Regions from separate parts of the Paenibacillus sp. JZ16 genome, predicted to be linked through region 3. Evidence: riboswitches for the same ligand, from Rfam matches in the RefSeq annotation. Region 3 holds a riboswitch; each other region holds the start of a gene.
The links. Region 3 has a riboswitch for cyclic di-AMP ahead of BJP58_RS07205 (C40 family peptidase). Riboswitches for the same ligand answer to the same signal wherever they lie in the genome.
Positions count from the first base shown of each region.

Region 1 (3,117 bases), 1.7 Mb from region 3:
CAGGATCAGGCTAATGCCCATCAAGATGCTATTAAAGATGACGTGGGAGAACATAGCCGCCAAATACCCGTATTTCAAAAAGATGTAGCTGAACAGCAAGCCGATGATCACCAGTTCAATGGGCCGGGAAATTACAGGGTATATCGGATAGAGTGTATGCCCGAGCGCCCAAATGATCGAAGTGATCAAACTGGCTACGAACGTATTGCGGACGATCTTTTTCAGCATTTTGATCCCGAACAGTCGATAGACGGCCTCCTCGGATATCCCGGCCAGCCAGGCCATCAGCGGGAAGAGCCAAGGATAGAGCATGTTGTAAGGCGATTGTGTGGCATCCGTGGTGGACCATGTATTCAAGGTCAGGCCCAGAACGACAAAGATAATGGATTGGACCCCAAGCAGGATGAAAGCCCACATATACCCCAGCTTCATGCTATCCATCACATAATGACCGTATCCAGGTTCTTTGGCGCGCGGCCATGGATTAAGCCCGTCTTCTTTGAGCCATAGCCCGCTGCCCCCGACAAGGGAGAAATAGAGCAGTGCGGAGAAGATAAGCGAATAGACCGCATAGAAGATCATCATCCCGAGTATGCCGGTTTGCGACATCCCCTCGGATTTGAAAACGGGAATCAGATTGTACGTATTCAGCATCTGAATGACAAACAGCAGCGCCGATAGGAACAGGCCGCGCTTAAACGACGTGTAGGCTCTGGTCTTCACGCTGTACACAATCGCAAGAATGCCAAGGATGAGGGTGAACAGGCCATACCCTGCAAGGGTCAGCAGCGTGGCATCTTGGGTCTGCTTGTTGACATAGGCGGAATGGGCGGCCGGAACCGAAAAAGATGGCTCATAAGAGCGTAATTTCCCCTGCTCGAATGTGAAACGGTGCTCCAATCTGGAGTCGCCGATCTTGGAATCCGGGTCCACATACCGGAGCTGGGGTTCCCCTTCCCGCGTGACCAGCTCCAGGTGCGACAGGTCATAACCCGCTCGCTGGAGCCAAGGCTCCGCAAGAGCTTGCTTCTCGGCTAATGACATGCCGTCCTCGACCACAAGCAGCATCTGTCTTTGTACATCGCCTTTGTTCAGCTCAATCCGGTCATAGCTGGAGCGGGCGTAATCGTACGAGAAGCCGACGATGCCTGAATTTTGCATGTGCACGTCCACATTGAGGGCATCGCCACCACCCGGCTTGCTGAAGCGAACGCGGTATACGTCATAGGGATATTTGGCTTCATAGGTTTTGTTGTATTCCGAAAGTCTCTTTTCCTTCGCCAGATATCCGTAAAGTTCCGATTTGGATTGATATGTAACCAGCGTGTCATCCGTTTTTGCAGCCGTAAACTGCAAAAACTCTTGAGCAAAGCTTGAAGCCGCTTGCCGAGCCTGCTCCTTGGATATGATATTCGGAGATGCCATCTCGGTAGAATCCGAATTCGTCGACGGAAACACCTGAAATAATAGGAACAGAATCAGGCCGACTGCGGCAGGCGCGATGAGCTGTTTCAGATTGGGCTTCAGCTTCAAGGGCTCTCTTGCACGATTCATGAAATTCCTCCTCTAAGAAAGTTGATACTCCCACGGGTATTCGATATGCCTGATTAAGAACGCATAGAGTCAATATAACATAGTTATGAAAGTCATAAGCAGCTTATCCCAATATCCGGAATAATGAAACAAATCGATGAAAATGAATGAAAGGTTTCGAAAACGTTAGAGAACCCTATGCTTGTATTCTTGAATATGCCCAATTCGCGCTCTTTTAAAGATTTTTTGGGTGAAAAACGGCATTGGGTTACGTACCGGATTGCGTTATAATCACATCATGCTTCAAGGAACCGAATATTCCAGCCGAATTTCGTACTGAAAATGGGGGAACCATGTAATTGGGGTGAATTTCATTATTCCCAGAATAATGAATAGGGCGACCTGTGAAAATGCCCGAATCCGTCAGCTAACCTCGTAGGCTGCAGCACAGGAACCAGACCGTAAAGGGCACTGCGTTTTCCAGTGTCTTTTTTTCTTGATTTTTTTAAGAAGGTGACCGATTGAACTCTAAATTGAACTGGCTCAGGTTGTCTCCGCCGCAGATTCTCGTGCTTGGTTTCGCGGCTATTATTTTCATCGGGACGGCGCTGTTAATGCTGCCGATATCCACAAGTACAGGTGAACCGCTGGAATTTATCGATGCCTTGTTCACTTCGACATCGGCAACTTGCGTAACGGGGCTGGTTGTGGTGGATACAGGAACGACATTCAGCTCCTTCGGACAGATCGTGATCATGCTGCTGATTCAGATCGGCGGGCTCGGTTTCATGACGATGGCCACTTTGTTTGCCTTGGCTCTCAAAAGGCGCATATCGCTCAAGGATCGCCTCATTCTGCAGGAAGCGATGAATCAGTCCTCGATGGAAGGAATCGTAAGGCTGATTCGCAGAGTACTCCTGTACTCCCTGATCATCGAGGCCTGCGGTGCCTTGATTCTATCGATCCGCTGGGCGTTTGACATGCCGATCGGCCGAGCGATTTATTATGGCGTTTTTCATGCGGTCACGATGTTTAACAACGCCGGTTTCGATTTGTTTGGCGATTTTCGGAGTTTGACCGGGTATGTCTATGATCCTGTAGTCAACGTTGTCGTGATGTTTTTGATCGTCTCGGGCGGCATCGGTTTTATCGTATTATCCGATCTGATTGATTTCCGGAAACAGCGGAGACTTTCCTTGCACTCCAAAGTAGTGCTCACCATGACGGCTACCTTGCTGCTGGTTGGATTTATCGTCATTCTTATTTTTGAATTCACCAATCCGAGGACGCTCGGCTCCCTGAATTGGGGCGGAAAATTCTTCGGCGCATTATTCCAATCCGTAACGCCGCGTACAGCTGGCGCGAATACTATAGATATTACGGGGCTTAGACAGGCCACGCAATTTTTTATCGTTATTCTGATGTTTATCGGAGCATCCCCAGGGTCAACCGGGGGTGGTATCAAAACAACAACCTTCACCATTATGGTGGGGGCGGTCATCGCCATGATGCGCGGGCGTGAAGACATCGTCATGTTCCGTTATCGCCTGGCCCAGGAGCGGGTGCTGAAGGCACTGACCATTG
Region 1 covers NZ_CP017659.1:3,293,211-3,296,327, reverse strand. The annotation lists gene BJP58_RS14970 (CPBP family intramembrane glutamic endopeptidase) at 1-1,554, opposite strand, end outside; cyclic di-AMP (ydaO/yuaA leader) riboswitch at 1,846-1,990, shown strand; gene BJP58_RS14965 (TrkH family potassium uptake protein) at 2,055-3,117, shown strand, end outside.
Region 1: it holds a riboswitch for cyclic di-AMP, as region 3 does, so the genes downstream of both, BJP58_RS14965 (TrkH family potassium uptake protein) here and BJP58_RS07205 (C40 family peptidase) in region 3, are expected to answer to the same signal.

Region 2 (3,117 bases), 3.3 Mb from region 3:
CTATTTGCTGCTCGCTTCCTTGAAGCGTCGTGACGCTGAGCGTAGGCTGCAAAGTCTGCGGCACCTGCAGCGCAACCAGTACCATCGCAATGATAAATGCGGCCGGGATAAACACCCGGGTGTGGGCTTTGACGAAATCTTCAAAAAAGTTGCCGACGGTTGTACCCTTGCTGGTCACCGCCCGGATAAACGCAATCGCCACGCATAGCCCGGTCGCCGCGGACGCGAACATCATCATCGTAATGACGGCCATCTGGGCCATATAGGATAATCCCGACTCCCCGCTGTAATGCTGGAGATTCGTATTCGTCATAAAGCTGATGATCGTATTGAACGACAAGGTCGATTCCATATTGTCGATACCGTTCGGGTTGAAGGGCAATACTCTCTGTATCCGCAGAATCAAATACCCCGCCGACACGAGCACGATATTCGTTATCACAAAGCTGACGGCATACCCTTTCCATGTCATTCCCTTGCGTTCTTTCAACCCAATCAGTGCGAAGATCGGTTTCTCCAACCAGGAGAACCATTTATCCGTTCCATTCCCCTCATTGCGAAACACCTGATATAGATAAGTTCCGAGCGGCTTTACCAGCAGCACCAGAACGAGTATAACGATGGCAATTTGTAAAATGCCCATGACGAATGTCTTCCTCCTTCAGCTGTTTCCCTAGAATTTTTCAGGATGAATCAGCGCGTAAATCAAATATAGAAAAATAAAGAGCGTGCATATTAAAATGATCATCACAACTAATCCACCTCCGGTTCCGAAACCACGCGTCCGCACCAGGACATAAACAGCATGAGCAGTCCGTAGGTTCCTCCCAAGATAAGCACCATATATAAATCCTGCATGAATATAACCTCCTAAAACCTCATGGTCACATCAGCCAAGACGCTTAGCTGACAATGGATGAAATCAGGAAGGATACCTGATGATGGTTCGTATGAAGCACCACATCGGCCCCCAGTCCCTTATATATCAATCGCGGATTGCTGGAATGGGTAATCACATAAATCGACTCCGTCGTCCATGTCCGGCAGATCCGTAAATAGCGGCAGCACAGGTTCAAGCTGCTCTCGAACAAATACACCTTGCTGACGGGAAACTCGGGAATGATCCAGGTTTGTTCATCCCTTGTATCGATAACAATCATGTTGGTGCAGCCTAGTTCCCGCAGCCTCTCCTGCTCAACCCGGTTGTTGGCTATGGCCGCAAACGAAATGTCCATATAGATCAACTGGCGGATAAATTCTTCCCCGGCCTTGTTCGGCGCGGATACCAGGATAAACTCCTGCGGTTTCTCCATCTTTATTTCTCCTCCTAAAAAGTTCAGAAAGAGAAGACAACAACAAAGAAGCCTGGGGAAAGAGAAGAACTCTTCCCGCAGGCTTCTTCATCAGAACACGGTGAAATACACCGTGGCCCAAGTCCACGACAATCGTTGCCTCTCTCGATACGCTTACGAGGTTAGCTGACGGATTCGGGCGTGAGAGTCGCCCTACCCATAGACCGTTATCTTGTCCATGGGATTCACCCCTGAGAGATCAAGTTCATCTCCCGACTGGTTCCCCCGTTCCTTTTCCATTCAAGGACTCAGCGAAAATTAAAAACGAGTAGCATGTTATTCTATTAGCGATTGACTAACATTCAGGCCCGGCAAAACCGCACAGCATCAGGTTCGAGCGGTGAGAGTCGCATCATCCTGCATTTCCAGCGAAGGCCCATGGTGCCCTCGCCCGAGATTCGATCCATAAAGAGCCCGGCAGCTCTCACACAGCCTTTAGGTCTTCATGGAACGGCTGCCCGTATGCCTGCTGCCGATGTCCGTCAATTCATAGTTCGTATCATACGTCCGGCCTTACAGGAAGTAAATGTGAGCAGAAACACGTGGGGCGTTATGTCGAACAGGATCTATCCGGTTTCGCTCCGTTATCTCTCGAATCCTGATCTATACTATGTATTTCTCTTGTTTTCTTGTATTTATCGCAATCTATCGAGATACCGAGATTTTGCCATGATAATAGATGACACAACCGAATGTACGCGTTTTCTTTTACGGTTTTCATCGATTTTCGGAATGTATCCGTCCAATATGGCCATTTACTTTTAGATTCCTCCGGCGTATGATTCATCCATCATTCGAAACACTCGTTTACGCTGAGCTCCCGAGCCTTAAGCGAAGCGGCCACTGTAGCAGGGCCACTAACGATAAATAGGCCTGGAGAGCGGGGGTTACTCTGCTCACCAGGCCTTTTTGCCGTGCATATAACATTCCTAAAAAGGAGCGCAGATCATGACGAAACTCATCGAGGCCGCACTGGCCCCCGTCATCAAAACCGCATCGCCTGCATTAAATGCAGAGCTCATCCGCTGCATGGAGATATTTCGTTTCGACCGGGGCTCGGCTGAACGCTTTATCCCCTGGAGCGACCGAGATTGGAACTGCGGGTTGTTCAAAATCAGCTGCAAAGGCGGCCGGGTATGCCGAATATGCCCTGCCAAGCACAAGAGAATTCGCGGATCTGATCCGCTGGGCATCCGTCTTTACGAGGCTGAGAGGTATGCCCGTGACCGAGGCCATTCGCTATGCCCAGAAGCAGCAGCAGTGGGGATCCGCACGAATGCAGCTCGCCGTATCGGCCCTCGCCGATCTGGAGGCCAATCTGCAACAGCACATCACCCGTATGCGGTTAGGCAGCCTGCCGCTGGAGCGTTCCTTCCTGATGGACTGCTCGGAGGCATATTATTCCTTCTAGGACAGCTGCTAGAAAGAGCTACCGTTCTCTCTCCATTGCAATTGGTTGTTTTCCCCCCGCTCACTTGAACATATTCTTGAGCACCATCATCAGGTTGGCCGGCTTCTCTGCCAGCCGCCGGGTGAAATACGGGTACCACATCGTTCCGTAGGGCATATAACACCTGATACGGTAGCCGTCCTGTGCCAGGGCAGCCTGATCGTTCATCCTCAGTCCGTACAGCATCTGAAATTCATAGTCCTGTTTGTCTATGCGGCTCTGCTCGGCAAACACCTTCACCCAGTCGATGATGTTGTCGTCGTGCGAAGCAATCGCGACGTAGGCTCCCTGATCAAAATGCATTTTGATCAACTT
Region 2 covers NZ_CP017659.1:4,928,144-4,931,260, reverse strand. The annotation lists gene kdpA (potassium-transporting ATPase subunit KdpA) at 1-643, opposite strand, end outside; gene BJP58_RS34275 (potassium-transporting ATPase subunit F) at 674-748, opposite strand; gene BJP58_RS22225 (hypothetical protein) at 903-1,313, opposite strand; cyclic di-AMP (ydaO/yuaA leader) riboswitch at 1,448-1,616, opposite strand; gene BJP58_RS22220 (hypothetical protein) at 2,362-2,763, shown strand; gene BJP58_RS22215 (proline dehydrogenase family protein) at 2,824-3,117, opposite strand, start outside.
Region 2: it holds a riboswitch for cyclic di-AMP, as region 3 does, so the genes downstream of both, BJP58_RS22225 (hypothetical protein) here and BJP58_RS07205 (C40 family peptidase) in region 3, are expected to answer to the same signal.

Region 3 (3,117 bases):
GCTGGCGACGTTACGCCGCAATCGATTGTAGCAGATGCTGCAAATCAGAATATTAAACCATATCTCATGGTTTATGCCTTGGATGGGAACGGCGAGTTAACCAAGGTCCTAAGCGATAGCAACCTGCGCCAAAAGTCTATTGAAGGCATTACATCCGCGGTAGCGGAGAACGGATTCGGCGGTGTTGTGCTTGACTTTGAAGGGCTCGGATTTAAACTGGATGCCGTGAAGCAGCAGAAGCTGCTCAATGATTACGTCAAGCAATTGAAAGCCGCATTGCCGAATGACGTTGCCCTGTCTTTAGCCGTGCCGCCATTGAACAGCGCCTATAAAGGTTATGATTACAAGACACTGGCCTCTATCGCTGATGACCTGATTGTTATGGCCTATCAGTATAATCCGGTTGGAACCAAATCTCAGGTTCCCGAACCGAACAGTCTGGTGGACCAAGCGATCCAGCTGGCACTCCAAGCAGGCGTACCTAAGCAGAAGCTCCTGCTTGGCATCAGTTTAAGCAGCGAAACCGCCACTTCCGTGGACGATAAACTCGGCTTGGCCAAACGTTATGACCTGAAGGGAGCCGCCTTCTGGCGTCTGGGCTTGTTCCGTCTCTATAATAATGGAATGGAAGCTGCCGTGAATGCCTCTGTTGTTAAGGAGTAACCGAACACCCCCTTGTGGGATGATAGACTTATAGTAACAAAAACGTCTATCGACGTACTTTCGCAGATGACAGACAGTTAGTAGAAGTTTTTCTTGCGATATCAGGAAGTCACAAGCTTCGATGTTTATACTCTCTGATATCTAAAAAAAGAAAGCCTGACAAGGTCATCCCTTTGTCAGGCTTTCTGATTATGTATCGTACTCTAAATGGCTGCGTAATCCAACTAGCTTGCGCTTCCTACCAGCTTTGCATAGTTTTCTTGACTCAAAACACGACGTGCCGTGACATAACGCGGCTCGTAATAGGAATCGCTAAGCTTGCTGATTCTGACTCCCTTGCTGCTGGAAGCATGTGCAAATTGTCCGTCACCAATGTAAACGCCTGCATGAGAAATTCCGCTACCGCTCGTATTGAAGAATACCAAATCTCCAACCCGCAGATCTTGGCGATCCACATGTTCACCGGCTTGAGCCTGGCTTTGGGAAGTGCGCGGAAGATCAATATCGAAATTTCTAAACATGTACAGTATAAATCCGGAGCAATCAAACCCGCTGGTAGTCGTTCCGCCCCATTTGTATGGAGTTCCTACCAATTGCTTCACTTGATACTGAAAATTCGGTTGTTGATCAGCAAATGCTGAAACGGCACCAGAAGAAAAAATAATTGCAGACCCTAGCAAAGTGATGACAAACTTCTTCAAAATATGTTCTCTCCTTCGATGCCTACGGAGTTAGCTAAGGGTTCGGTTGAAGGTTCCCTATACTCTCTATACAAGAGTAATTCACCCAAGACGGTTCCCCCGTTTTCACAAACGAAATTCGGCAAAATTCATTAACGTTTTGTAACCTTCTCTTAATATAGTATACAAGCAAGGATGCTGTCAATGATATCCTAAAAATCTATCGTTTTATGTTTGGAGCTGTCGTAAAGATGAAGAATTTCGGCAGGAGATTGGTTAACCGTCTCACTCAGTCATGACAATTATGTAACTCTGTTCTCCTTTCCGCGCTGCTTTTTTAATTAATCTAGCAACTTTTTACAAATCTATGCGTTTACATATCAGAAATGAAATTAAAGAGGTGATCCATCACTTATGAGTCAAATAACGATGGCAGAAGCACTAGCTGTTCGGGCAGCAATTAACCGTCTCATCAATCAGTTGATGTCGGAACGCTTGAACAACAGCAGCACGATTATTGAAAAAGGGGAGACGGCGGAATACCCTACGCGCAGCGTAGATGCCATTACGGAAGAAATCGAAGCGGCCGCGGCGGATTATAGGAAGCTGGATTTGCTGATGGCAATCTCCAATACCACGCAGACTATTCCCTGGAACGGCTCCGACATTACGATCATGGAAGCGATCGAGCTGGCCAAACAAATACGCAGCGATATCGGACAGCTTGCCCATCTCGGTTCCCGCAAGAAGCTGGAGCGCCAGAGCAGCCGTGGCAGCGGAGACGGTGCCATAACGCTGTTCAACGTCGCCTTATATGATCCAGAGGCTTATCAGGCGCTAGCCCGCAAGAAGGAACGCGAGGTAACCAAGCTCTCTTCGCTGATTGAGCATGCCAATCATACGTCTTTGATTACGTTTGACGCATCCAAGTACATGGAATAGCGACAGCCGCCGGCTCCAAGCCTGCAGGTCACCCCACGTGCGGGTTTGGAGCCGGCGGTTTCCGCCGGCGGGCGGGAAAGTGCGAGCAACCGTTTATTGTTTGTCGGATACAAACAAACCTAACCAGAAACCAAAAAAATCGACTCCAGCGCAAACGGATGACGGTTTACGGTTCACGCCTATCACTTGTTACTTGTTACGGACTTATGACGCAAATAAATGATCGCTCCGTTTCCCGCTCTCTCTATGAATAATTGGAAAGCCGCCCTTCTGAGGGCGGCTTTTGTTGATTTCTCTTTAGCTAGGTAACTGGATACTACGTCGTCATTCCGAGCGCTCTTTCTGGTATCTATTTATCATTGATCCTATTCGTATCATTCTCTTCAGGCCTATGCTACTGGAACAAAGCCGCAGCTCCAACCAGACCAACATCGTCCCGAAGTCCTGCAGGAACGATCTCGTACGTCCCTAAATAGGACGGCATGACCAGCTTATCCGTCATTTCCCGCAGCTGCGGGAACAACAGCTCACCTGCTCTGCTCACACCCCCGCCAATGACGATGCGATCGGGGTTAAAGCTGTGAATGACGTTAACCAGTCCAAGCGCCATGTAATAGATGGCACGATCAATGACCTCCATTGCAACGGGGTCTTGAAGACGTTTGGCCTCGAATACATGCTTGGCGTTCACTCCCGCATCAGCTGCCGCCAGTTCTGATATGACACTTGGCTGGGTAAGCATTCGCTGGGATGCTGCGAGTCCGATGGCTGTTCCAGAAGCAAATACCTCCCAACAGCCGTGGCTGCCGCAATTGCACTGCGGACCGCTGGG
Region 3 covers NZ_CP017659.1:1,629,710-1,632,826, forward strand. The annotation lists gene BJP58_RS07200 (stalk domain-containing protein) at 1-663, shown strand, start outside; gene BJP58_RS07205 (C40 family peptidase) at 888-1,364, opposite strand; cyclic di-AMP (ydaO/yuaA leader) riboswitch at 1,368-1,498, opposite strand; gene BJP58_RS07210 (hypothetical protein) at 1,758-2,285, shown strand; gene BJP58_RS07215 (ROK family protein) at 2,680-3,117, opposite strand, start outside.

Region 4 (3,117 bases), 2.8 Mb from region 3:
TCTACCAACTTAGCCCTATATACTCCGTTCTTAACAAAACAAAAGAAGAGGAAATATTCCCTCTTCTTCATCATTATATATTATAAGCTAAATAGTATAGCATTAGAATGGTATTGTAAATTGGAATTCATGCGTCTAGTTCAATTCAGGTTTAACCGGACCGATCACGTAAACGGTGCGGCCGCTCTTCCGGCCGAAGTTTATGGCCGATTTCAGTGAATCATAATACACATCGATTTTGTTGCCTTTGATGGCACCGCCCGTATCTTCTGCACGACGGAAGCCAATGCCTTCGATATAGACCCACCAGCCGATCGGGATGATGTTAGGATCAACGGCGATGGTGCGTCCTTCTGTAACGCGTGTACCGGATGCAGTGCGTGTACCGATTCCCTGCTGCTCAGCGGAATACGCCGTCATCGACACGTTGTTCAATACCTTGCTGTATTTAAAATCAACGCCTGCCCGAGAAACCACGTTGTTCTCGACAGCCTTGGCGGTCGTTACTTTTTTCGTGCCGGACAATTTAGCCGGTTTAGCCTTTACATCGGTGGCTGCCGCCTGAACGATGACAGGCTTCTCTACTTTTTTCGTGCCAACAGCAATGATTTTATCCTTCGTTCTGCGTTCAATCTCTTGGGAGACCTTCGTCTTGGAAACCAGCTTGCCATTGTGGTAGACCTTCTCATAATGGTTCACCATGAGACCAGGCTCGCCCCGCTGAATAACGCGGTTATCCCCTCTCTCAAGCGATGGGTCGGCTGTTTTGATCACGCGGAAATTGCGATCCTCCGTCTCTTTAACTTTTTGTTTCGTGACGCGAACGACATCGATATTCATATTGCTGGTCAGCTTCGTGTTCTGTGCCGGTTGTACTATATCTTCACCCTGGATCGTAATACCAGCCTCTTTAAGTACATGATCAACCGTATCCTGGGATGTAAATATGGTTTTGGTTGTGCTGCCTACTGTAACTTTGACTGGAATTGCCCGGTCAATGATGATCCGGTCTCCATCCTGGATCGCGCCGTTTAAAGGCATCGAAATCTGATCCTGAGGACTCAACGTGATCGCTTGCTCATCCAGCAATTCCTGCAGCAATGATCCACGTGTTTCTACTGTGGTGACACGACCATCGACGACAAGCTGAACCTCCTTGCCTGCCTGATCATGTACGACCAACGATATGAGAAGTGATACCGTAACGGCACCCATGGCACCGAGCAACATCAGTTGACGCAAATTGTCATGCTTCCATCTCAATGCGTAAGACATGCTGGATGATTGTGATTCATGGGTTTCTTCAGGTTGAAAAATGCCCACTATTCCATCCTCCTTCATAGTCCCGCCGTCTAGGTAAACGCATGAATGCATTTGACGTGACTATAGCAATTTTTCTCACAAGGCGCCCTGCTATCTATCTACACCCTGCGTCAATTCCCGTCTTTCCGTCCATGTACCACCACCCCTTGTTTACCAAGAGTATGATGATCCCCTCTCCATTATTCAAAAATAAAAGAAAGCCATTGAAAGAGTACTAGAGGCTCTAACGTGGCTTCCTGATGATTAGAATCATGGAAATGGTATGCACGAGAATTCCCCTCTTATTTCGCTTACGGAGTTAGCTGTCGGGTTCGGACGTAAGAGAGACGCCCTAGATCCGGATACCCGCTCATGGCGAGATCCTTCAAATTCACCCCAAAGACCCGAAAAAGAAATCAAATACAGCTGCGCGCATTCAGACCAGTATGCACGGCGGTATCGGTTCCCCCGTTCCCCAAAATTTCGGAGATTAAGCGAGACGGTTCATGAAATATTCGGCCGCGATCTGCACATCGCAGCTTCTTATCACTGAAAAGATGATATCCTGTTTGTATGCAGGTTGTAAAGCAACATTCAACCACATTTTCTCATGTAAAAGGTTAAAATATTGTAATATCAACGCCTTTTCTGATTAAAAAACTTTAATTAATCGAAAATGCTCCCTTTTTCATCGCTTTTGCTCTCGTTTTCGTTAAATACCAAATCGTTCCAGCGCATTTTGGGTGGTAATTTGGGCCAATTCCTCATAGGACAACCCTCTAATTTCGGCTGCCGCCTCCGCCACCAATTTTACATAAGCGGTCTCATTTCGTTTCCCGCGGAAGGGATGAGGTGTTAGGTAAGGGGAGTCCGTTTCGATCAATAATCGATCAAGCGGAACCTGCGCCAAAACCTCTTTGGGCTGCTTTGCATTTTTGAAGGTAATCGGCCCGCCAAACGAAATATGGAATCCCATATCGAGACATATTTTGGCCGTTTCCCAGCTTCCGGAGAAAGAATGCATGACACCGCCCACCTCGGAGGCTTTTTCCTCGCGCAAAATTCTCACGATATCTTCATGCGCATCCCGATTATGAATGACAATCGGCATGTTCAATTCCCGGGCCAGTCCGATCTGACGCCGAAGCACTCGGTGCTGAACTTCTTTCGGAGACGTATCCCAATAATAGTCCAAACCGATCTCTCCTATAGCCACCACTTTCTCGTGACTGCACAAAGAGGCGATCCAATCCAGGTCCTGATCCTCCATGGTAATGGCGTCTACAGGATGCCAGCCTACCGCTGCATATATAAAATCATAAGTTTCTGCCAGCTTCATCGTAGTCGGAATCGTCTCCCGGTTAAATCCAATATTGATCATCCGGGTCACGCCGGCTTCGAGCGCCCGCTGGATTGCCTCTTCCCGGTCTTCGTCGAATTGGGGAGCATCCATATGAGTGTGCGTGTCGAACAACATAAAATCCACACTCTCCTTCCTGTCGTTTCTGTGTCGTATATCTTCCATTAGCTGGGTAAATTGCAGATAAACCAAATGTTCCTGTTTTCCAACTAGGTTAATGTTGTTGTTTAAATACACTGGCTATCTTCTCCGGCATTTGAGCCAGCAGCGGACTTACCTTCTCCTCCGGATAATAAAGGTGGTACCGTCCTTTATGAATGCCGCTGATCGAGCGTACAATATCGGATACTTCCGAGATTTCCTTCAGCTCATCATGCCGATCCAGAAGCAGGATTTGCTTCTCGTTAAGCGGCATATCGGAATGAACCTTATCATAAGGAAGATCCGTTGGAAAA
Region 4 covers NZ_CP017659.1:4,396,046-4,399,162, reverse strand. The annotation lists gene BJP58_RS19985 (resuscitation-promoting factor) at 136-1,323, opposite strand; cyclic di-AMP (ydaO/yuaA leader) riboswitch at 1,595-1,809, opposite strand; gene BJP58_RS19980 (TatD family hydrolase) at 2,015-2,779, opposite strand; gene BJP58_RS19975 (HD domain-containing protein) at 2,877-3,117, opposite strand, start outside.
Region 4: it holds a riboswitch for cyclic di-AMP, as region 3 does, so the genes downstream of both, BJP58_RS19985 (resuscitation-promoting factor) here and BJP58_RS07205 (C40 family peptidase) in region 3, are expected to answer to the same signal.